Regions from separate parts of the Streptomyces sp. NPDC001599 genome, predicted to be linked through region 2. Evidence: riboswitches for the same ligand, from Rfam matches in the RefSeq annotation. Region 2 holds a riboswitch; the other holds the start of a gene.
What was found. A riboswitch is a leader RNA that binds a small molecule or an ion and turns the genes downstream of it on or off. The one in region 2 is predicted to bind glycine.
Positions count from the first base shown of each region.

Region 1: another riboswitch for glycine. It lies ahead of gcvP (aminomethyl-transferring glycine dehydrogenase); the one in region 2 lies ahead of gcvT (glycine cleavage system aminomethyltransferase GcvT).

Region 1 covers NZ_JBIAVA010000009.1:6,030-16,214, forward strand. The annotation lists gene ACFYZ3_RS22685 (FHA domain-containing protein) at 1-586, shown strand, start outside; gene ACFYZ3_RS22690 (MerR family transcriptional regulator) at 631-1,371, shown strand; gene ACFYZ3_RS22695 (bifunctional nuclease family protein) at 1,455-1,928, shown strand; gene ACFYZ3_RS22700 (MerR family transcriptional regulator) at 2,091-2,777, shown strand; gene ACFYZ3_RS22705 (DNA polymerase IV) at 2,842-4,281, shown strand; gene ACFYZ3_RS22710 (PRC-barrel domain-containing protein) at 4,191-4,574, opposite strand; glycine riboswitch at 4,725-4,820, shown strand; gene gcvP (aminomethyl-transferring glycine dehydrogenase) at 4,998-7,883, shown strand; gene ACFYZ3_RS22720 (molybdopterin-binding protein) at 7,950-8,369, opposite strand; gene ACFYZ3_RS22725 (DUF1707 domain-containing protein) at 8,519-9,115, shown strand; gene ACFYZ3_RS22730 (LacI family DNA-binding transcriptional regulator) at 9,133-10,185, opposite strand, start outside.
Region 2 covers NZ_JBIAVA010000025.1:33,650-43,834, forward strand. The annotation lists gene ACFYZ3_RS36575 (L-serine ammonia-lyase) at 1-400, opposite strand, end outside; gene glyA (serine hydroxymethyltransferase) at 502-1,764, opposite strand; gene gcvH (glycine cleavage system protein GcvH) at 1,779-2,156, opposite strand; gene gcvT (glycine cleavage system aminomethyltransferase GcvT) at 2,264-3,382, opposite strand; glycine riboswitch at 3,538-3,631, opposite strand; gene ACFYZ3_RS36595 (AAA family ATPase) at 3,809-4,477, shown strand; gene ACFYZ3_RS36600 (enhanced serine sensitivity protein SseB) at 4,557-5,324, shown strand; gene ACFYZ3_RS36605 (enhanced serine sensitivity protein SseB C-terminal domain-containing protein) at 5,693-6,490, shown strand; gene ACFYZ3_RS36610 (ABC transporter permease) at 6,816-7,823, shown strand; gene ACFYZ3_RS36615 (ABC transporter substrate-binding protein) at 7,895-9,697, shown strand; gene ACFYZ3_RS36620 (ABC transporter permease) at 9,806-10,185, shown strand, end outside.

The DNA.
Region 1 (10,185 bases), on a different contig from region 2:
GTACGCGTCGAACGCCCCGGCGGGGCAGTCGCGGCAGGAGGATCCGTCCATGTCGGCCCTGGTCTGTACGAGGTGCGGCAACCGCAACGCGGAGAACAGCCGTTTCTGCTCCAACTGCGGTGCTCCCCTGCGGCCCGGCGCGGTCCCGGAGCGTGCCTCCGAGACGACCTCCACGATCTCCATCTCCGGTCTGGAGGCCTACGACGCCGAGGTCACCGGCCAGACGGCGATGCCGGCGCTCTCTCCCGAGGCGCAGGCGGCCGTGGACGCGCTGCCGCTGGGCTCCGCCCTCCTGGTCGTGCGCCGCGGCCCGAACTCGGGCAGCCGCTTCCTGCTGGACGGCGAGCTGACCACCGCCGGGCGTCATCCGCAGAGCGACATCTTCCTGGACGACGTGACGGTCTCGCGCCGGCACGTGGAGTTCCGCCGCAGCCCGGACGGTTCCTTCACGGTCGCCGACGTCGGCAGCCTGAACGGCACGTATGTCAACCGGGAGCGCATCGACCAGGTCGCCCTGTCCAACGGTGACGAGGTGCAGATCGGCAAGTACCGGCTGGTGTTCTACGCGAGCCAGCGGGGTTACTGACCCGCCCCCGGGCCGTCCGCCCGGGGAACCTCCAGGGAAGGTCCATGTCTCAAACACCGAGCGGCGGTGCCGGGCCAGGCGCCGCCGCCACGGACAGTGGGCTGATGAGCATCGGCGCAGTGCTGAACGCGCTGCGTGACGAGTTCCCCGACATCACCATCTCCAAGATCCGTTTCCTGGAGTCGGAGGGTCTCGTCGAGCCGCGGCGGACCCCGGCCGGGTATCGCAAGTTCAGCGCGCACGACGTCGAACGCCTCGGCCAGGTGCTACGCATGCAGCGGGACCACTATCTGCCGCTCAAGGTGATCCGTGAGCACCTGGACGCCGTGGAGCGCGGTGAGGCCGTGGCGCTGCCGCGGGTCGGCCGGCAGCGGGACGGGGAGGCCGCCGCGACCGAGCCCGCCGAGAGCCCGACGGTGGCCCGGATCGGCCGGGACGAGCTGCTCGCCACGGCCGGGATCGGCGAGCAGGAGCTGAAGGAGTGGGAGTCGTACGGACTGCTCGCCCCGCTGCCCGACGGGGCGTACGACGCCGAGGCGGTCACCGTGGCGTCGCTGGTGGTGCAGCTGGGGCGCTTCGGCATCGAACCGCGGCACCTGCGGGTGATGAAGGCCGCCGCCGACCGCGAGGCCGGGCTCGTCGACCAGGTGGTGGCGCCGCTGAAGCGCCACCGCAACCCCCAGACCAGGGCACACGCGGAAGCCCGTACCAAGGAGCTGGCGGGACTCGCGGTGAGACTGCACGCGGCGCTGGTGCAGACCGCTCTGGGCGTGCGGCTGCCCTGAAACGGGCGGGCCGGGGACCCGGATCGCCCACCCGATCCCGGCCCGACTACCCAAACGTCCCGGGCACGGCCTAGGGTTGCTGTGTGAACGAGCTCGATGTCGTAGGTGTCCGGGTCGAGATGCCCTCCAACCAGCCGATCGTGCTGCTGCGCGAGGTGGGCGGCGACCGTTACCTTCCCATCTGGATCGGACCTGGGGAAGCGACGGCGATCGCCTTCGCCCAGCAGGGCATGGCGCCCGCACGGCCGCTGACCCACGACCTGTTCAAGGACGTGCTGGAAGCCGTCGGCCAGGAGCTCACGGAAGTGCGCATCACCGACCTGCGTGACGGGGTCTTCTACGCCGAGCTGGTCTTCGCGAGCGGAGTCGAGGTCAGTGCCAGGCCGTCCGACGCCATAGCGCTGGCCCTGCGCACCGGTACGCCGATCTACGGCAGCGACACGGTCCTCGACGACGCCGGTATCGCCATTCCGGACGAGGAGGAGGACGAGGTGGAGAAGTTCCGCGAGTTCCTCGACCAGATCTCGCCCGAGGACTTCGGGACCAGCAATCAGTGAGACGCGGGCCCGTCGGGGCACATCCGGCTAGCCTTTCCCGGGATTGGACACGGGAAACCACTCGTAGGGTGATTATCACTCGGCGTGCCGAGTGTGGCGATCGTTGACGCACCCTTGGTGACTGCCTACCTTCGAGGAGGCAGGTCAAGGACGGAGGTCGGCGTGAGAATCAGCGGCGACGGTACGGTTGGGGGTGGCCCCGGGCACAGCCTCGGGGCAGGCGGTCCGTACCCTCCCCCGGGCTCCCGGCTTCGCGCAGGCGCGGGCCACGCCCAGCACGGTGTTGCGGCCGATCCCGGTCCGCAGCCACCGGCAGCCGTGCCGACCAGCGGAGGGGCGACGTCCATGGCGTCCGAGCAGATCGGCTACCGCGGGCCGACGGCCTGCGCGGCCGCCGGCATCACCTACCGGCAACTCGACTACTGGGCCCGCACGGGCCTCGTCGAGCCCAGCGTGCGGCCCGCGCACGGATCCGGGACGCAGCGCCTGTACAGCTTCCGCGACGTGGTCGTGCTGAAGATCGTCAAGCGCTTCCTCGACACCGGTGTGTCCCTGCAGAACATCCGCTCCGCCGTCCAGCACCTCAGGGAGCGCGGCTTCCGGGACCTGGAGCGGATGACGCTGATGAGCGACGGCGCCACCGTCTACGAGTGCACGTCTCCCGACGAGGTGCACGCCCTGCTCCAGGGCGGTCAGGGCGTCTTCGGGATCGCCGTCGGCGTGGTGTGGCGGGACGTGGAGAGCGCGCTGTCCCAGCTGCACGGCGAGCGGATCGACACGGGGGAGACCCTGGTGGGGCACAATCCGGCCGACGAGCTGGCCCGGCGGCGCAACAACCGGGCGGTCTGACCCCGCCGCGCCCCGGAGCCGTCCGATGACGGCATTGTCAGTGGCGTAGGGCAGCATCGGAGATGTGAGAACCGCGCCCACGATCCTGCATCTCGACATGGATGCCTTCTTCGCCTCGGTGGAGCAGGCGTCCAAGCCGAGCCTGCGCGGGAAGGCGGTCGTGGTGGGCGGCCTCGGACCACGCGGTGTGGTCGCCACCTGCTCGTACGAGGCGCGGGTGTTCGGGGTGCACTCCGCGATGCCGATGGGCCAGGCCCGCAGGCTCGCGCCGCATGCCGCCTACCTCGTGCCGCGCTTCGAGCTCTACCGGTCGATCAGCGAGCAGGTGATGCGCCTGCTGCGGGAGCTGTCGCCGCTGGTGGAGCCGCTGAGCCTGGACGAGGCCTTCGTGGACCTGGACGCGGGCGGGGCGGCCCGGGACGCGGAGTCGGCGCGAGTGGCCGGGGCGAAGCTGCGCACGGACATCCGCACCGTCACCGGCCTCACCGGGTCCGTGGGCCTCGCCGCCTCCAAGATGCTCGCCAAGATCGCCTCGGAGGCGGCCAAGCCCGACGGACTGGTGCTCATCCCGCCGGGGACCGAGCGGGCCATGCTGGAGCCGATGACGGTGCGGACGCTGCCCGGGGTGGGACCGGCCACGGGCGACCACCTGCGGCGGGCCGGGATCACCACGGTCGGCGAGATCGCCGAGGCGGGCGAGGACGAGCTGGTGCGGCTGCTGGGCAAGGCGCACGGCCACGCCCTGTACGCCATGGCGCTGGCGCGGGACGAGCGTCCGGTGGTGGCCGAGCGGGAGACCAAGTCGGTGTCGGTCGAGGACACCTACGACGTGGACATCCACGACCGGGTGCGGGTCGGCGTCGAGGTGGGGCGGCTGGCGGACCGCTGCGTGCGGCGGCTGCGCGCCTCCGGTCTGTCCGGGCGGACCATCGTGCTCAAGGTGCGCAGATACGACTTCTCCACGCTGACCCGATCCGAGACCCTGCGCGGGCCCACCGACGACCCCGCCGTGGTGCGTGAGGCGGCGGCCAGACTGCTGGACTCGGTGGACACCACGGGTGGCGTGCGGCTGCTCGGTGTGGGGGTCAGCGGGCTCGCCGACTACACGCAGGAGGACCTGTTCGCCCAGGCTGCGGGAGACCGGGCCGAGGAATCGGCCGAGCAGCCCGAGATTGGGCCCGCCGAGGAGCACAGACCCTCGCCCGCCGAGCGGCGGTGGCCGGCGGGGCACGACGTGCGGCACACGGAGCTGGGGCACGGCTGGGTGCAGGGCAGCGGTCTCGGGCGGGTCACCGTGCGGTTCGAGACGCCGTACTCGGAGGTCGGGCGGGTGCGGACCTTCGCGGTGGACGACCCGGAGCTGACGCCCGCGGATCCGCTGCCGCTGGTCGCCGACGCGGAGGGCGGGAGGGGTCAGCCCTCGTCGGGGCCCTTGCCCTTGCCGGCCAGCTTGCCGAAGTCGTGGTCGGGCGGCGGGGGAGCGGCCGCCACGTCCAGGCCGTAGTGGTGGTAGAGCTGGAGTTCCTGTTCCGGCGAGAGGTGGCGGCCGACGCCGAAGTCGGGCGCCTCCTTGATCAGCGCCCGGTCGAAGGGCACGCGCAGGCTGCCGTCGACCAGCTCGCTGGGCTCCAGCGGGACGAAGGCGTCCCTGCTGAAGAGACCGGTTCGTATCGCCGCCCACTCGGGGACGCCGGTGGCATCGTCGAGGTAGACCTCGTCCACGGTGCCGATCCTGGTGCCGTCGCGGTCGAACGCCTTGCGGCCGATCAGGTTCCGCGGATCGATGTCAGTACGCACGGGGCCCTCCACTTGATCGCACCACTGGGCCGGACTGGGGTCGCACACCAGCCGCCTAATCATCCGTAAGTACTACAAAAGGGCACAAGTGCCCGGTCGGCCACTCGAAGTCCGTGCGGCGACCTCGCTGGTACGCTGGCAAACGGCTGCTGACCCCGCGCGGGAGAGTCCTCCGGACACCACCGGAGGCGCCGAAGGAGCAAATCCTCCCCGGAATCTCTCAGGCTCACGTACCGCACGGACGAGGTCACTCTGGAAAGCAGGGCGGGTGTCGACGGCTTCCGCTCTCACCGACGGTGAAAGCCGGGAGAGCCCCAGGGCTCGCCCGGTGAAGCTCTCAGGTTGAGATGACAGAGGGGGAGGCCGTCCGGGTACCCGCGCCGTGGTGCCCCTCGAAGGTCGTCAGACCAGGAGGCCTCCGCAATGACCGCCCATCGCACTCCGCTCTCCGAACTCGAACAGGCCATGCCCTTCGAGCAGCGCCACATCGGCCCCGACCACGAGGCCCGGGCCAAGATGCTCGCGCAGGTCGGCTACGGTTCGCTCGACGAACTGACGGCCGCCGCGGTGCCGGATGTGATCAAGAACGCCGACGCGCTGGACCTGCCGGGCGCGCGCTCCGAGGCCGAGGTGCTGGCCGAGCTCCGCTCGCTGGCCGACCGCAACCAGGTCCTCGACTCCATGATCGGCCTCGGCTACTACGGCACCTTCACCCCGCCGGTGATCCTGCGCAACGTCATGGAGAACCCGTCCTGGTACACGGCGTACACGCCCTACCAGCCGGAGATCTCCCAGGGCCGTCTCGAAGCCCTGCTGAACTTCCAGACGATGGTCGCCGAGCTGACCGGCCTGCCCACCTCCGGCGCCTCGCTGCTCGACGAGGGCACCGCCGCCGCCGAGGCGATGGCGCTGTCCCGGCGCATGGGCAAGAACAAGAAGGGCCTGTTCCTCGTCGACGCGGACGCCCTGCCGCAGACCGTCGCCGTGATACAGACCCGCGCCGAGCCGACCGGCGTCGAGGTCGTCGTCGCCGACCTGAGCGAGGGCATCCCGGCCGAGGTCGCCGAGCGGGAGATCAACGGCGTCCTGATCCAGTACCCGGGCGCCTCCGGAGCCGTCCGCGACATCAAGCCGGTGATCGACCGGGCGCACGAGCTCGGCGCGCTCGTCACCGTCGCCGCCGACCTGCTCGCCCTCACCCTTCTCACCTCGCCCGGCGAGCTGGGCGCGGACATCGCCGTGGGCACCACCCAGCGCTTCGGCGTGCCGATGGGCTTCGGCGGACCGCACGCCGGTTACATGGCGGTGCACGAGAAGTTCGCCCGCAGCCTCCCCGGCCGCCTGGTCGGCGTCTCCGTGGACGCCGACGGCAACAAGGCCTACCGCCTGGCCCTGCAGACCCGCGAGCAGCACATCCGCCGCGAGAAGGCCACCAGCAACATCTGCACCGCGCAGGTGCTGCTCGCCGTCATGGCCGGCATGTACGCCGTCTACCACGGCCCCGAGGGCCTGCGGGCCATCGCGCGGCGCACTCACCGGTACGCCACGATCACCGCCGCCGGCCTCGCCGCGGGCGGCGTCGAGATCGTCCACGGCGCCTACTTCGACACCGTCACCGCGCGGGTGCCCGGCCGGGCCGCCGGGATCGTGCACGCCGCCCGGGAGAACGGCATCAACCTGCGGCTCGTCGACGCCGACCACGTGTCGTTCGCCTGCGACGAGACCACCACGCGCGCCCAGGTCGGCGGCGTGTGGCACGCCTTCGGCGTCGAGGGCGACATCGAGGCGCTGGACGCGGAGGCCGGGGAGACCCTGCCCGACCCGCTGCTGCGCACCGACGACTTCCTCACCCACCCCGTCTTCCACCAGCACCGCTCCGAGACCGCGATGCTGCGCTACCTGCGCCGCCTCGCCGACCGGGACTACGCGCTGGACCGCGGCATGATCCCGCTGGGCTCCTGCACCATGAAGCTCAACGCGACCACCGAGATGGAGCCGGTCACCTGGCCCGAGTTCGGCGCGCTGCACCCCTTCGCCCCCGCCGACCAGGCGCAGGGCTACCTCACCCTCATCCGTGAGCTGGAGGAGCGGCTCGCCGAGGTCACCGGGTACGACAAGGTCTCGCTCCAGCCCAACGCCGGGTCGCAGGGCGAGTTCGCCGGCCTGCTCGCCGTACGCGGCTACCACCGGGCCAACGGCGACGAGCAGCGCACCGTCTGCCTCATCCCGTCCTCCGCGCACGGCACCAACGCCGCCAGCGCCGTGATGGCGGGCATGAAGGTCGTCGTCGTCAAGACCGCCGAGGACGGCGAAGTCGACGTCGAGGACCTCCGCGCCAAGATCGAGAAGCACCGCGACGAGCTGGCCGTGCTGATGATCACCTACCCGTCCACGCACGGCGTGTTCGAGGAGCACGTGGCCGACATCTGCGCGCAGGTGCACGACGCGGGCGGCCAGGTCTACGTGGACGGCGCCAACCTCAACGCCCTCGTCGGCCTCGCCAAGCCCGGCCGCTTCGGCGGCGACGTCTCCCACCTGAACCTGCACAAGACCTTCTGCATCCCGCACGGCGGCGGCGGCCCGGGCGTGGGCCCGGTGGGCGTACGGTCGCACCTGGCGCCGTACCTGCCCAACCACCCGTTGCAGCCCGCGGCCGGTCCGCAGACGGGCGTCGGTCCGATCTCGGCGGCGCCGTGGGGCTCGGCCGGCATCCTGCCGATCTCCTGGTCCTACGTCCGCCTGATGGGCGGCGAGGGCCTCAAGCGCGCCACCCAGGTGGCCGTCCTGTCCGCCAACTACATCGCCAAGCGCCTGGAGCCGCACTTCCCGGTGCTCTACACCGGCCCCGGCGGGCTGGTCGCGCACGAGTGCATCATCGACCTGCGCCCGCTGACCAAGGCCACCGGCGTCAGCGTCGACGACGTCGCCAAGCGGCTGATCGACTACGGCTTCCACGCGCCGACGATGTCCTTCCCGGTGGCCGGCACGCTGATGATCGAGCCGACCGAGTCCGAGGACCTGGCCGAGCTGGACCGGTTCTGCGAGGCGATGATCGCCATCCGCGCGGAGATCGAGAAGGTCGGCTCCGGAGCCTGGCCGGCGGACGACAACCCGCTGAGCGGCGCCCCGCACACCGCGGACGCGCTCGCCGGTGAGTGGGGCCACGCGTACACCCGCGAGGAGGCCGTCTTCCCGGCCGGTGTGTCCGCCGCCGACAAGTACTGGCCGCCGGTGCGCCGCATCGACCAGGCCTACGGCGACCGGAACCTGGTCTGCTCCTGCCCGCCGCTGGACGCGTACGAGGACTGAGTCCCGCCGCGAAAGCGGGAGAGGCCCCGTCCGGGCCGCGGTGTCCGGACGGGGCCTCTCGGCGTCTCAGGCCGTGGCGAGCGACACCTCCGTCGACTTGACCAGCGCGACGACGGGAACACCCACGGACAGTCCCAGGTCGTCGGCGGCCTGCCGGGTGACGGCCGCGGTCAGCTCGGCGCCCTCGACGGCGACCGCGACCGCGGCCATCGCGGCGCCGGCGGTGAGGGCGGTGACCGTGCCCGGCAGCCGGTTGCGGATGGACAGGCCGTCCACGCGCCCGGTGGCCAGAGCCACCTCGGTGGACTTCACCAGGGCCCGCACGGCGGTGCCGGGGGCGAGCGCGAGGTCCTCGGCGGCCTCCCGGGTGATCGCCGCGGTCAGGTCCTGGCCGCCGGAGAGACGGACGGCGACCGTCGCCATGGCCTCGCCCGGGGTGACGGCGGTGACGGTGCCGGGGAGCTGGTTGCGGATGCTCAGGCTCATGGGGGCACCGTAGCCCGGTGGAGGGCGTTGCGCCGCGGGGAAGAGTCGGCGGATGCGGGGTTGGCCGTTGGGTATAACGCGATATAGCGTTAGTCTGCCGCAGTGGATGGGGTGGTCGCGGGACGCCCCGGGGAGATCGGGGTCGAGCTATGTCGGTGCAGCCCTCACAGGACGGCGGGACGCCCGCACTCCGGGCCTCGCACACGGACCGGGACCGGGCCGTGGACCTCCTGAGCGCCGCCGCAGGCGACGGCCGGCTGACCCCGGAGGAACTGGACGAGCGGGTGGGCGCGGCGCTCACCGCGCGCACCCAGCGGGAGCTCGCCGCCCTCACCGCCGACCTGCCGACGGCGTCCGACGGACCCCCGCTCGTCGCGGCCAAGGACGTCGTCCGCATCGAGCAGGAGGGGGCGTCCACCCGGCGGGGCGAGGGCTGGGTGGTTCCACGGCGGGTGGAGATCCGGTCGGCCTGGGGCGAGGTGACCCTCGACCTCGCCCGCGCCGTGATCGCGCACGACACCCTCCACATCGACCTCGACATGCGGGCCGGGGTGCTGAAGGTCGTGACCCGGCCCGGCATCGTGGTGGACACCGACTCCCTGGTGACCAGCTACGCCGAGGTGAAGACGCCGCGGACCGTCGACACGGGGGCGCCCGTGGAGCTGAGGGTGGAGATCGCGGGGGCGATCAGCTGGGGCCAGGTCGTGGTGCGCACGCCGCGCCGCAGGCTCGGGCGCCGGGCGTAAGAAGCCGGCGGAAGTTCTCAGCGGGAGGGGGGCGCCGGTGCGGGCGGGGGTGGCGGCGCGGTGCTGGAGCGGAGGATCAGCTCCGTGCCCAGCTCGATCCGTGGCGGGTCCGGACGTTCGCCGCGCGTACGGCCGAGCACTGTGCGCGCGGCCTCCCTGCCCATGTCGGCGAGCGGCTGGCGCACGGTCGTCAGGGGCGGGGACGACCAGCGGACCTCCGGAAGGTCGTCGAAGCCGACGACGCTCATGTCCTGCGGCACCCGCAGCCCCCGACGGCGCAGTGCCTCGATCGCGCCGAGCGCCATCTGGTCGCTGGCCGCGAAGACGGCCGTAGGCGGCTCGGGCAGGCCCAGCAGGGTGGCACAGGCCGCGAAGCCGGACTCGTGACGGAAGTCCCCGGGGACGACCAGCGACTCGTCCACGGCGAGACCGGCGTCCTCCAGGGCGGCGCGGTAGCCGTCGAGGCGGGCCCGCGAGCACAGCAGCCGCGGCGGACCGGCGATCAGCCCGATCCTGCGGTGTCCCAGCGCCAGCAGATGCTCGGTGGCCGCCCGGCCGCCCGACCGGTTGGCGGCGCCGACGGTGGGCACGTCCAGGGCGGGGGCGCCCGCCGGGTCGACGACCACCAGGGGCACGCCGAGGATCCGCAGCTCCTGGTGGAGCACGGGGTCCAGGGCGGAGGTGACGACCACGACGCCGTCGGAGGCCCGGGCCCGCAGATTGCGCATCCACTGGCGTGCGTCGCCCGAACGTCCGTGGATCGCGGAGACCACGGTGCCGACCCCGGCGGCGTGGGCCACCTCCTCGACCCCGCGAATGATCTCCACGGCCCAGGGGCTGTCCAGGTCGTTGAAGACCAGGTCGATCAGGGCGGCCCGGCGGCCCGGCGCCGTGGCGCGCTTGCGGTAACCGTGCCGGCGCAGCAGTTCCTCCACCCGGGCCCTGGTCCCGGGCGACACGTCCGAACGGCCGTTCACGACCCGGGAGACGGTCGGGACCGAGACGCCCGCGCGGCGGGCGATGTCCGTGATCGTTACCCTGCCCCGGTGGCCGGAGGCCGTTGCGGCCCG
Region 2 (10,185 bases):
CGTACGCCCACAGGGTCATGCCGTTGGCGTGGTAGGGGAGGGCCTTGCGGCGGTGCAGGACCATGTCGTCGTCGTAGGCGAAGGCGATCTCGTGCTCGCCGAGGAGGCTGATCCGGCCGGAGGATTTGATCGTCTCGACGCGGTCGTCGGCGCTCTCCACGTCCACCGTGCGCGGCGAGTCGCCCTCCAGACCGAGCAGCACCGCCTTGGGGGTGCCGTGGCCGTGGCCGGTGGCGCCGAGCGAGCCGTACAGCTCGGCGCGGACCGAGGCGACGGAGTCCAGCAGCTCCTCGTTGCGCAGGCGGCGGGCGAACATGCGGGCCGCGCGCATCGGGCCGACCGTGTGCGAGCTCGACGGGCCGATGCCGATCGAGAACAGGTCGAAGACCGAGATGGCCACGGGGACTCCTCAGAACGGGGGTGGTGCAGAGGGTGGGGCACTCCGGGTGGGGCGACGTGCCGCTTGTGGCGGACGCGGCGCCCCACCCGGAGGTGTGGTGTCTACTTGTTCAGACCCGGGTACAGCGGGTGCTTGTCGGCCAGGGTCTTCACCCGGGCCTTGAGGGCCTCCGCGTCGTAGGACGGCTTCAGCGCCTCCGCGATCACGTCCGCGACCTCGGCGAAGTCCTCGGCGGTGAAGCCGCGGGTCGCCAGGGCCGGCGTACCGATGCGCAGACCGGAGGTCACCATCGGCGGACGCGGGTCGTTCGGGACGGCGTTGCGGTTGACCGTGATGCCGACCTCGTGGAGCCGGTCCTCGGCCTGCTGGCCGTCCAGCTCGGAGTCGCGCAGGTCCACCAGGACCAGGTGGACGTCCGTGCCGCCGGTCAGGACGGAGACGCCCGCCGCCTTCGCGTCGTCCCGCACCAGGCGCTCGGCCAGGATGCGGGCACCCTCCAGCGTACGGGTCTGGCGCTCCTTGAAGTCCTCGCTCGCGGCGACCTTGAAGGCGACGGCCTTGGCGGCCACCACGTGCTCCAGCGGACCACCCTGCTGACCGGGGAAGACGGCGGAGTTGATCTTCTTGGCCAGCTCGGCCGTGGAGAGGATCACACCTCCGCGCGGGCCGCCCAGCGTCTTGTGGGTCGTCGTCGTCACCACGTGCGCGTGCGGGACCGGGTTCGGGTGCAGGCCCGCCGCGACCAGACCGGCGAAGTGCGCCATGTCGACCATCAGGTACGCGCCGACCTCGTCCGCGACCTTGCGGAACGCGGCGAAGTCCAGCTGACGCGGGTAGGCCGACCAGCCCGCCACGATCAGCTTCGGCTTGGTCTCCTTGGCCAGGCGCTCCACCTCGGCCATGTCGACCTGGCCGTCGTCGCCGACGTGGTAGGGCACGACGTTGTAGAGCTTGCCGGAGAAGTTGATCTTCATGCCGTGGGTCAGGTGGCCGCCGTGGGCGAGGTTCAGACCCATGATGGTGTCGCCGGGCTTGAGCAGCGCGAACATCGCGGCCGCGTTGGCCTGGGCGCCCGAGTGCGGCTGCACGTTGGCGTGCTCGGCGCCGAAGAGCGCCTTGACCCGGTCGATGGCGATCTGCTCGATCACATCGACGTGCTCGCAGCCGCCGTAGTAGCGGCGGCCGGGGTAGCCCTCGGCGTACTTGTTGGTGAGGACCGAGCCCTGGGCCTCCATGACCGCGACCGGGGCGAAGTTCTCCGAGGCGATCATCTCGAGGGTGGACTGCTGGCGGTCCAGCTCGGCGTCGACGGCGGCGGCGACGTCCGGGTCCAGCTCGTGCAGGGGTGTGTTCAGAAGCGACATGCGATCGTGACTCCTCAGGCGCCGGCGAAGGCGGTGTACTCGTCGGCGGAGAGCAGGTCGGCCGGCTCGTCCGTGATCCGCACCTTGAACAGCCAGCCGCCCTCGAAGGGGGCGCTGTTCACCAGCGACGGGTCGTTGACGACGTCCTCGTTGACCTCGGTGATCTCACCGGAGACGGGGGAGTACAGGTCGGAGACGGACTTGGTCGACTCCAGTTCGCCGCAGGTCTCGCCCGCGGTCACCGAGTCGCCGACCTCGGGGAGCTGCACGAAGACGACGTCACCGAGCGCGTTGGCCGCGTGCTCCGTGATGCCGACCGTCGAGACGCCGTCCTCGGCGCCCGACAGCCACTCGTGCTCCTTGCTGTAGCGCAGCTGCTGGGGGTTGCTCATGGCCTGAATTCTCCTGTACGCGGGGAAGTGGCTGGTGAAGGGGGTGACGAGGGAGGGGTGAGTGACTCAGGGGGCTGCCGCGAGGGGCGGTGCCCCGTGTCCACTGTCTACTTCTGGCGCTTGTAGAACGGCAGCGCCACGACCTCGTACGGCTCGTGGCTGCCCCGGATGTCCACGCCGACGCCCTCGGTGCCCGGAGCCGCGTGCGCGGAGTCGACGTACGCCATGGCGATCGGCTTGCCCAGCGTCGGGGACGGGGCGCCGGAGGTGACCTCGCCGATCACCTCGCCGCCCGCGACGACCTGGTACCCGGAGCGCGGGACCCGGCGGCCCTCGGCGACCAGACCGACCAGGACGCGGGGCGGCCGGGAAGCGGCGCGCTCGGCGGCCTCGGCCAGCGCGGCGCGCCCGACGAAGTCGCCCTCCTTCTCGAACTTCACCACCCGGCCCAGACCGGCGTCGAACGGGGTCAGCGCGGTCGACAGCTCGTTGCCGTACAGCGGCATGCCCGCCTCCAGGCGGAGCGTGTCCCGGCAGGACAGACCGCAGGGGATCAGCCCCGCGCCCTCGCCCGCCTCGGTCAGCGCCCGCCACAGCTCGACGGCGTGCTCCGGCTTCACGAACAGCTCGAAGCCGTCCTCGCCGGTGTAGCCGGTGCGCGCGATCAGCGCCGGGACACCGGCGACCGTGCCGGGCAGACCGGCGTAGTACTTCAGGCCGTCCAGGTCGGCGTCGGTGAGCGACGCGAGGATGCCCGGGGACTCCGGGCCCTGCACGGCGAGCAGTGCGTACGCGTCGCGGTCGTCGCGCACGTCGGCGTCGAAGCCCGCCGCCCGCCCGGTCAGCGCGTCCAGCACGACCTGGGCGTTGGAGGCGTTGGCGACGACCATGTACTCGGTCTCACCGAGCCGGTAGACGATCAGGTCGTCCAGGATGCCGCCGTCCTCGCGGCAGATCATGGTGTAGCGGGCCCGGCCCGGCTTCACGGTGCCGATGTTGCCGACCAGCGCGAAGTTGAGCAGCTCGGCCGCCTGCGGCCCGGTGACGGTGATCTCACCCATGTGCGACAGGTCGAAGAGACCGGCGCGGGTGCGCACCGCGACGTGCTCCTCGCGCTCGGAGCCGTAGCGCAGGGGCATGTCCCAGCCGGCGAAGTCGGTCATCGTCGCGCCCAGCGCGCGATGCGTGGCATCGAGCGCGGTACGGCGCAGTTCGGTACTGCTCATCGGTCGGTCGTCTCCCAGGACAGGACGGGGCGAGGTCGGTCCTCCCCATCTGTCATCGGAACCTGAGAGGTTCGCCACGGCCACCGGAGTACGGCGATCAGGGCTTGCACCTTGGGTGGGACCGCCGTCGGGGGCGGCCCGCTTTTCAGATGTGCCTCGCCCGCGCGGTAACGGGGCCTGAGAGATTCAAGGGAGGGACTTGCTCCTTCGGCGCCCCGGCGCGGCCGGGGACTCTCCCGCGCGGATTCAAACGGCCGGTATGCAGTTGGCGCCGCCATCATTGCACGCCCGGGCGATCCGTGGCAGACCGTGATCTGTAACCGGCTTGTGGCAGTAAGCGAACGAAAACGCGAGACCCGCGCATTACCTTCTCTTTACACTCGACGGGGAGGTACTCGTGTACCGCCCCAGGGGAGGACGATCACGGTGAACAGGACCACGGCGTACGCCACGACCTCGGGACTCGCGCTGCCCAAGCAGCCCGCCGCACCGGCCCCCGAGGCATGCGCCCCACTGACCGCACCCGTCGTCCGCGATCTGAGGGACCGCGACGGCCGCAGCCCGCACGCCCTGCTCTTCGGACCCCGGGACCTGGTGGTGATCACCGGCCTGCCCGGCAGCGGCAAGTCCACGCTGATGCGGCGCACCGTGCGCGGCGGCCGCATCGACTCCCAGGACACCCGCGACCGCTGGGAGCGCCGCATGCCGCGCCTCCTGCCGTACGCGCTCTACCGGCCCCTGGTCCGCCTCGCCCACTACGCCGGACTGCGCCGCGCGCTGCGCTCCGGCGAGGGCGTCGTCGTGCACGACTGCGGCACCCAGGCCTGGGTGCGCGGCTGGCTGGCCCGCGAGGCCCGCCGCCGGGACGGCACCCTGCACCTGCTGCTCCTCGACGTCGCCCCCGGCGAGGCCCTGGCAGGGCAGCGCGAGCGCGGCCGGGGCGTCTCGCGGTACGCGTTCCTGCGGCACCGCACGGCCAACTCCCGCCTGCTGCGCGCGGTGACCGAGGGCACCCTGCCCGCGGGCTGCTCCTCGGCGGTCGTCCTCGACCGGTCGGCGGCCGACACCCTGCGGCGGATCGCCTTCACGGGGTGACGCACGGTAGGGCTCCAGGGCCGAACGGGTTAGCCTTTCAGCCACGAACGGCGGTACCAGGCAGGCGGTAGGTAGGCAGATGGACTTCCCGGCACAGGCGCACCCCCACCCGCACGGCGGGTGGCCCGGCAACGAGCTGGAGGAGGTGCTGTCCGCCTCCCTCGGCGTCCCGTCGGCCGGCGGCCGGATCGTGGAGGTCCTGGGCCGCAGCTTCCTGTGGGTCCCCCTGCCGAACGGCGGCGGCCCGCACAGCGGCCCCCTCGACCTGCCCTCGCTGGAGATCGACGGCCAGGCCTACGTGCCGGTGTTCAGCTCGGAGGAGCAGCTGCGCCAGGTCGCCGGCGCGCACATGGCGTACACCATCGCCCCCGCCGCGGAGTTCGCCCGCGGCCTGCCCCCGCAGGTCGGCATCGCGGTGAACCCGGAGGGCGTGGTCGGCATCCCGCTGCCGCCGCCCGCCGTGGCCGAGCTGTGCCGGGCCGGGCGCACCCCGCTGGACGGGCCCTCCTCCGGCGGCCGGGTCCGCCTCTTCGAGCCGGACTGGCAGGACGACCCGGTGGACTTCCTGGCCGCGGCCTCCGCCGAGTTCGCCGCCACCGGCGTGGTCCGCAGCGCGCGCCGCTGCCTGGCCGCCGTCGAGACCGCCGACCCGGTCCTGTTCGTCGGCGTCGAACTGACCCACTGGGAGGACGACGCCCGCACCCTCCCCCTGGACGCCCTCGGCCGAGCCCTGGCCAAGTCCCCCTTGAAGTGGCAGGTCAACCTGGTCCTCCTGGAAGCGGTCCAGGACCCGGTCTGCGACTGGATGCGGGAGAAGGTCAGGCCCTTCTACAACCGGGACTTGTAAGCGCCGGGCAGGGACAGCGCCCTGAAGGGGCGCGGGGCTGTGACATGTGCGGCTCCGCCGCGTGGGCGCGACCAGCCACAGTGACGCCGCACCCGCCGGACGGCAAGGAGCCCCGAGCTCCTAGGGCCTGTCTGACAATTCGCGTCGTCGCCCGAAGGGCGGCCGTGCGGCGTCAGGTGCGTGCTCTCGGTGTGCCGGCCCCAGACCCGCGTACTGGCCGTACTCGGGTCTGGGGCCGGTGCGGCGAGAGTGCGTGCATGGCGTCGCACGGCAGACGGGAATTGTCAGACAGGCCCTAGGCCCCCCGCACCCGGCGGAGCCTTAAGCTGGTCCCAACACCGGGGGAACTTCTCGAAGGGGCGATACGCGTGAGCGCCAGCGGCACCACGACCGGACAGGTCGAGCACATGCTGCGCCAGGTGACGCCCGGGCGCTACGACGCCTACGAGGCCCTGCTGCGCGCCCTCGCCGCCCCCACTTCCGGCCAGGTCTGGATGCTGCTGTGGCACGGCCAGGCCGGCTCCCCGGACGCCCAGTACGGGAACATGGAGGTCGAGGGCTACGGCTACGCCCCCTGCGTGACCTCCGCCCAGGAGCTCTCGGCCAGCGGCTGGAACCGTTCGTACGAAGTGGTCGACGGCCTGGAGGTCGCCCGCGCCCTCTACCCGGACCACTACGGACTGTGGCTCAACCCGCACGCCCCCGGCGGCGGCGTCGGCATCCCCTGGCTCGACCTGCGCCGCATCGCCTCCGGCCTGGACCGCCAGCCCGCCGGGCCCCTGCGGCTGTCCGAACCGGCCATCGAGATCCCCCAGTTCTACGCCCTGCTCGCACAGAACGCCCACCGCACCCCGGCGGTCCGCGCGCTGCGCCGCGCCTGGGTGCAGCCGGCGCTGGGGGCGCCGTACCTCGCCATCGGCCTGGACGTGTACGACACCTCCCCGCCGGCCGTCGACGCGGTGCGCGCGATGATGCAGCAGTCCGTCGGCGCGGTGCCGGACGGACTGCCGGTGTCGACGGTGGCGATGACCGACGCCCACGACCCGGTCGCCCTGTGGCTGCGCGCCAACGCGCGCCCGTTCTACGACCGTGAGGCCCACGCGGCGGCCCCCGCCCAGGCGCCGGCGGGCGGGTACGGATACCCTCCGGCCGGTAGCCGGTACTGACGGCCGCGGGGTCCGCAGACCCCGCGGACCCCCTGCGGAAGAGGCGATCTTCGCGCGTAGATGGCGACGCAAAACGCCATCTTGTCCCTGATGTCCCAACTCGCCCGTGTCCGGCCCCCGTTACCCACTGTCCGGATAACGGAACACCTCAAACAGCATCACGGTTGCGCATCCATTCCCCGTCAAGTCTGGCTACAGATCGCCAAAGCGTTGAAGACTCCCGCAACAAGGGGTGGATGCTCGCCTCTTTGTACGACGGACTGATCACGCCGCTACAGCGGCAAGTGCGGGCCGGCTACCGCCGGTTGAGAGGGGTCCCTGCCAGATGACGGCACCATTGCACGAGCCGACCGCGGAAGCGGCCCCGAGTGCGGCAGAGGAAGCGGCGGTCGCCGGCGCCGAGGCCAAGTCGGTACAAGGGCGCTCCCTGGGCCGGATCGCCTGGGAGCGCCTGAAGCGGGACAAGCTGGCCCTCGCGGGCGGCATCGTCGTGCTGGTCCTCGTCGTGGTCGCCGTGTTCGCGCCCTTGATCACCTCCCTCTACGGGCAGGATCCCAACGCGTACAACGAGGACATGATCGACCCGCTGTTCGGTACCCCCACGGGTTCCCTGGGCGGTCTCGGCGGCGAGCACTGGCTCGGCGTGGAGCCGGTCAACGGCCGCGACATCTTCGCCCGCATCGTCCACGGCGCACGCATCTCGCTGCTCGTCGGCTTCCTGTCCGCGATGGTCGCCGTGGTCCTCGGCACCGTCCTCGGTGTCCTCGCGGGCTTCTTCGGCGGCTGGGTCGACTCCCTCATCTGCCGCGTCATGGACGGCCTGCTGGCCTTCCCGCAGCTGCTCTTCATCATCGCCCTGGTCTCCGTCATGCCGGACAACATGCTCGGACTGAGCGGCACGGGCGTGCGCCTGCTCATGATGATCGTGGTCATCGGCTTCTTCGGCTGGCCCTACATCGGTCGCGTGGTCCGCGGTCAGACACTCTCGATGCGCGAACGGGAGTACGTCGAGGCGGCCCGGTCGCTGGGTGCCGGACGGTTCTACATCCTCTTCAAGGAACTGCTGCCCAACCTGGTGGCGCCGATCATCGTGTACACGACGATGATGATCCCCACCAACATCCTCACCGAGGCGGCGCTCAGCTTCCTGGGCGTGGGCGTCAAGCCGCCCACGTCGTCCTGGGGGCAGATGCTCTCGAGCGCGATCGACTACTACAAGTCGGACCCCATGTACATGGTGGTCCCCGGTGTGGCGATCTTCATCACCGTTCTTGCCTTCAACCTCTTCGGTGACGGCGTGCGCGACGCGCTGGACCCGAAGGGCTCCCGCTGACCCTGCCGTACCGCAAAGCGACCCGTGGCACCTGCACGGGGTCTCTCATCTAATCCGGAGGATCCGAGATCGTGACTACCCAACGCACCTCAGGGCGGCGCAAGCAGGCTTTGGCCGCTGCCGCAGTGGTCGCCGCGCTGCTGACCACGGCGGCGTGCGGCGGAGGCGGCGACGACGACAGCGGCGGCGGTTCGAAGAACGGCGCGGCCGGCTACGACGCAGCCAACAACAAGGTCGCCCAGGCCTCCGAGGCCAAGAAGGGCGGCACGCTGAAGTTCGCCAGCACGCAGGACGCCGACTCGTGGGACACCACGCGCGGCTACTACGGCTTCATGTGGGACTTCTCCCGCTACTACAGCCGCCAGCTGGTCACGAACAAGACCGAGCCGGGTGCCGCCGGCGCCGAGACCACCCCCGACCTCGCCACCGACGTCGCCAAGGTCTCGGCCGACGGCAAGACCTACACGTACACCCTGCGTGACGGCGTCACCTGGGAGGACGGCAAGCCGATCACCTCCAAGGACGTCAAGTACGGCATCGAGCGCGTCTGGGCGCAGGACGTGCTGTCCGGCGGCCCGACGTACCTCAAGGAGGTGCTCGACCCCAAGGGCGAGTACCAGGGCCCGTACAAGGACAAGTCCAAGGACAAGCTGGGTCTGAAGGCGATCGAGACGCCCGACGACAAGACGATCGTCTTCCACCTGCCGGAGGCCAACTCGGACTTCGAGGAGATGCTCGCGCTGACCTCGGCGTCCCCGGTCCGCCAGGACAAGGACACCAAGTCCAAGTACGGCCTGCACCCGTTCTCCTCGGGTCCGTACAAGTTCGAGTCCTACAACCCCGGCAAGGACCTGACCCTGGTCCGCAACACCGAGTGGAAGCAGGCGTCGGACCCGGTCCGCAAGGCGTACCCGGACAAGATCACGATCAAGTTCTTCACCAACGCCAACGACATGGACGCCCGCCTCATCGCCGGCGACTACGACATCGACCTGGCGCAGACCGGTCTGTCCCCGCAGGGCCGCACCACCGCCCTGAAGGAGCACAAGGCCAACCTGGACAACCCGGTCTCGGGTTACATCCGGTACGCGGCGTTCCCGCAGAACGTGAAGCCGTTCGACAACATCCACTGCCGCAAGGCCGTGCTCTACGGGGCCGACCACGTCTCCCTCCAGACCGCGCGCGGCGGCCCGGTGGCCGGCGGCGACATCGGCACCAACATGCTGCCGCCCGCCGTTCCGGGCTCCGAGGGCCAGAAGTACGACCCGTACGAGATGGCCGGTGCCAACAAGAAGGGCAACGTCGAGAAGGCCAAGGAAGAGCTGAAGGCCTGCAACAAGCCGGACGGCTTCAAGACCACCATCGCGGTCCGCAACAACAAGCCGGTCGAGGTCGCCACCGCCGAGTCCCTCCAGGCCTCGCTGAAGAAGGTCGGCATCGACGTCGAGATCGACCAGTACGACGGCTCGCAGTACGCCAGCGTCATCGGCAGCCCCTCGAACGTGCAGAAGAAGGGCTACGGCATCATCATCATGGGCTGGGGCCCGGACTTCCCGTCCGTGCAGGGCTACGGTCTGCCGCTGTGGCACAGCGACTACATCCTCGACAGCGCGAACAACAACTTCGCGATGATCAACGACCCGAAGATCGACGGGCTCTTCGGTGACTACCTGACCGCGAAGGACGACGCGGGCAAGAAGCAGATCGCCACGGAGATCAACCACAAGGTGATGGAGGGCGCGTACTACCTGCCCTTCGTCTTCGAGAAGTTCATCAACTGGCGCTCCAGCAACATCGCGAACGTGTACACCACCGACGCCTACAGCGGTATGTACGACTTCGTGAACATCGGTCTGAAGAACCCGAAGAAGTAACCGGTACACCCGCCGTACGGCACGAAAGGCAGGTGAAGGCCGGCGCGGCGTGACCGCGGGCCGTCGGAAAACCTCCGGCGGCCCGCGGGACGCAGCGGGCCGCAACCCGTGCTCGCTTACCTCATCAGGCGGCTGTTCGCCGCCGCAGTGATGCTCGTGGTCATCATCCTGGTGGTCTTCTGCATCTTCTTCCTCGTCCCCAAGTGGGCCGGGGTCGACATCGCCCTGAACTTCGTCGGCAAGCAGGCGGACCCCGCCGCCGTCGAGGGTGTGCGGGAGAAGCTGGGTCTGGGTGACCCGGTCTTCGTCCAGGCCTGGGAGTTCTTCAAGGGCATCTTCGCGGGTCGCACCTACGCGGCCGGCGGCGACGTGACCCAATGCGCCGCGCCCTGCTTCGGCTACTCCTTCAAGACCGAGCAGTCGGTCTGGCCGGTGCTGACCGAGCGTTTCCCGGTGACCCTGGCTCTCGCGCTCGGTGCCGCCGTGCT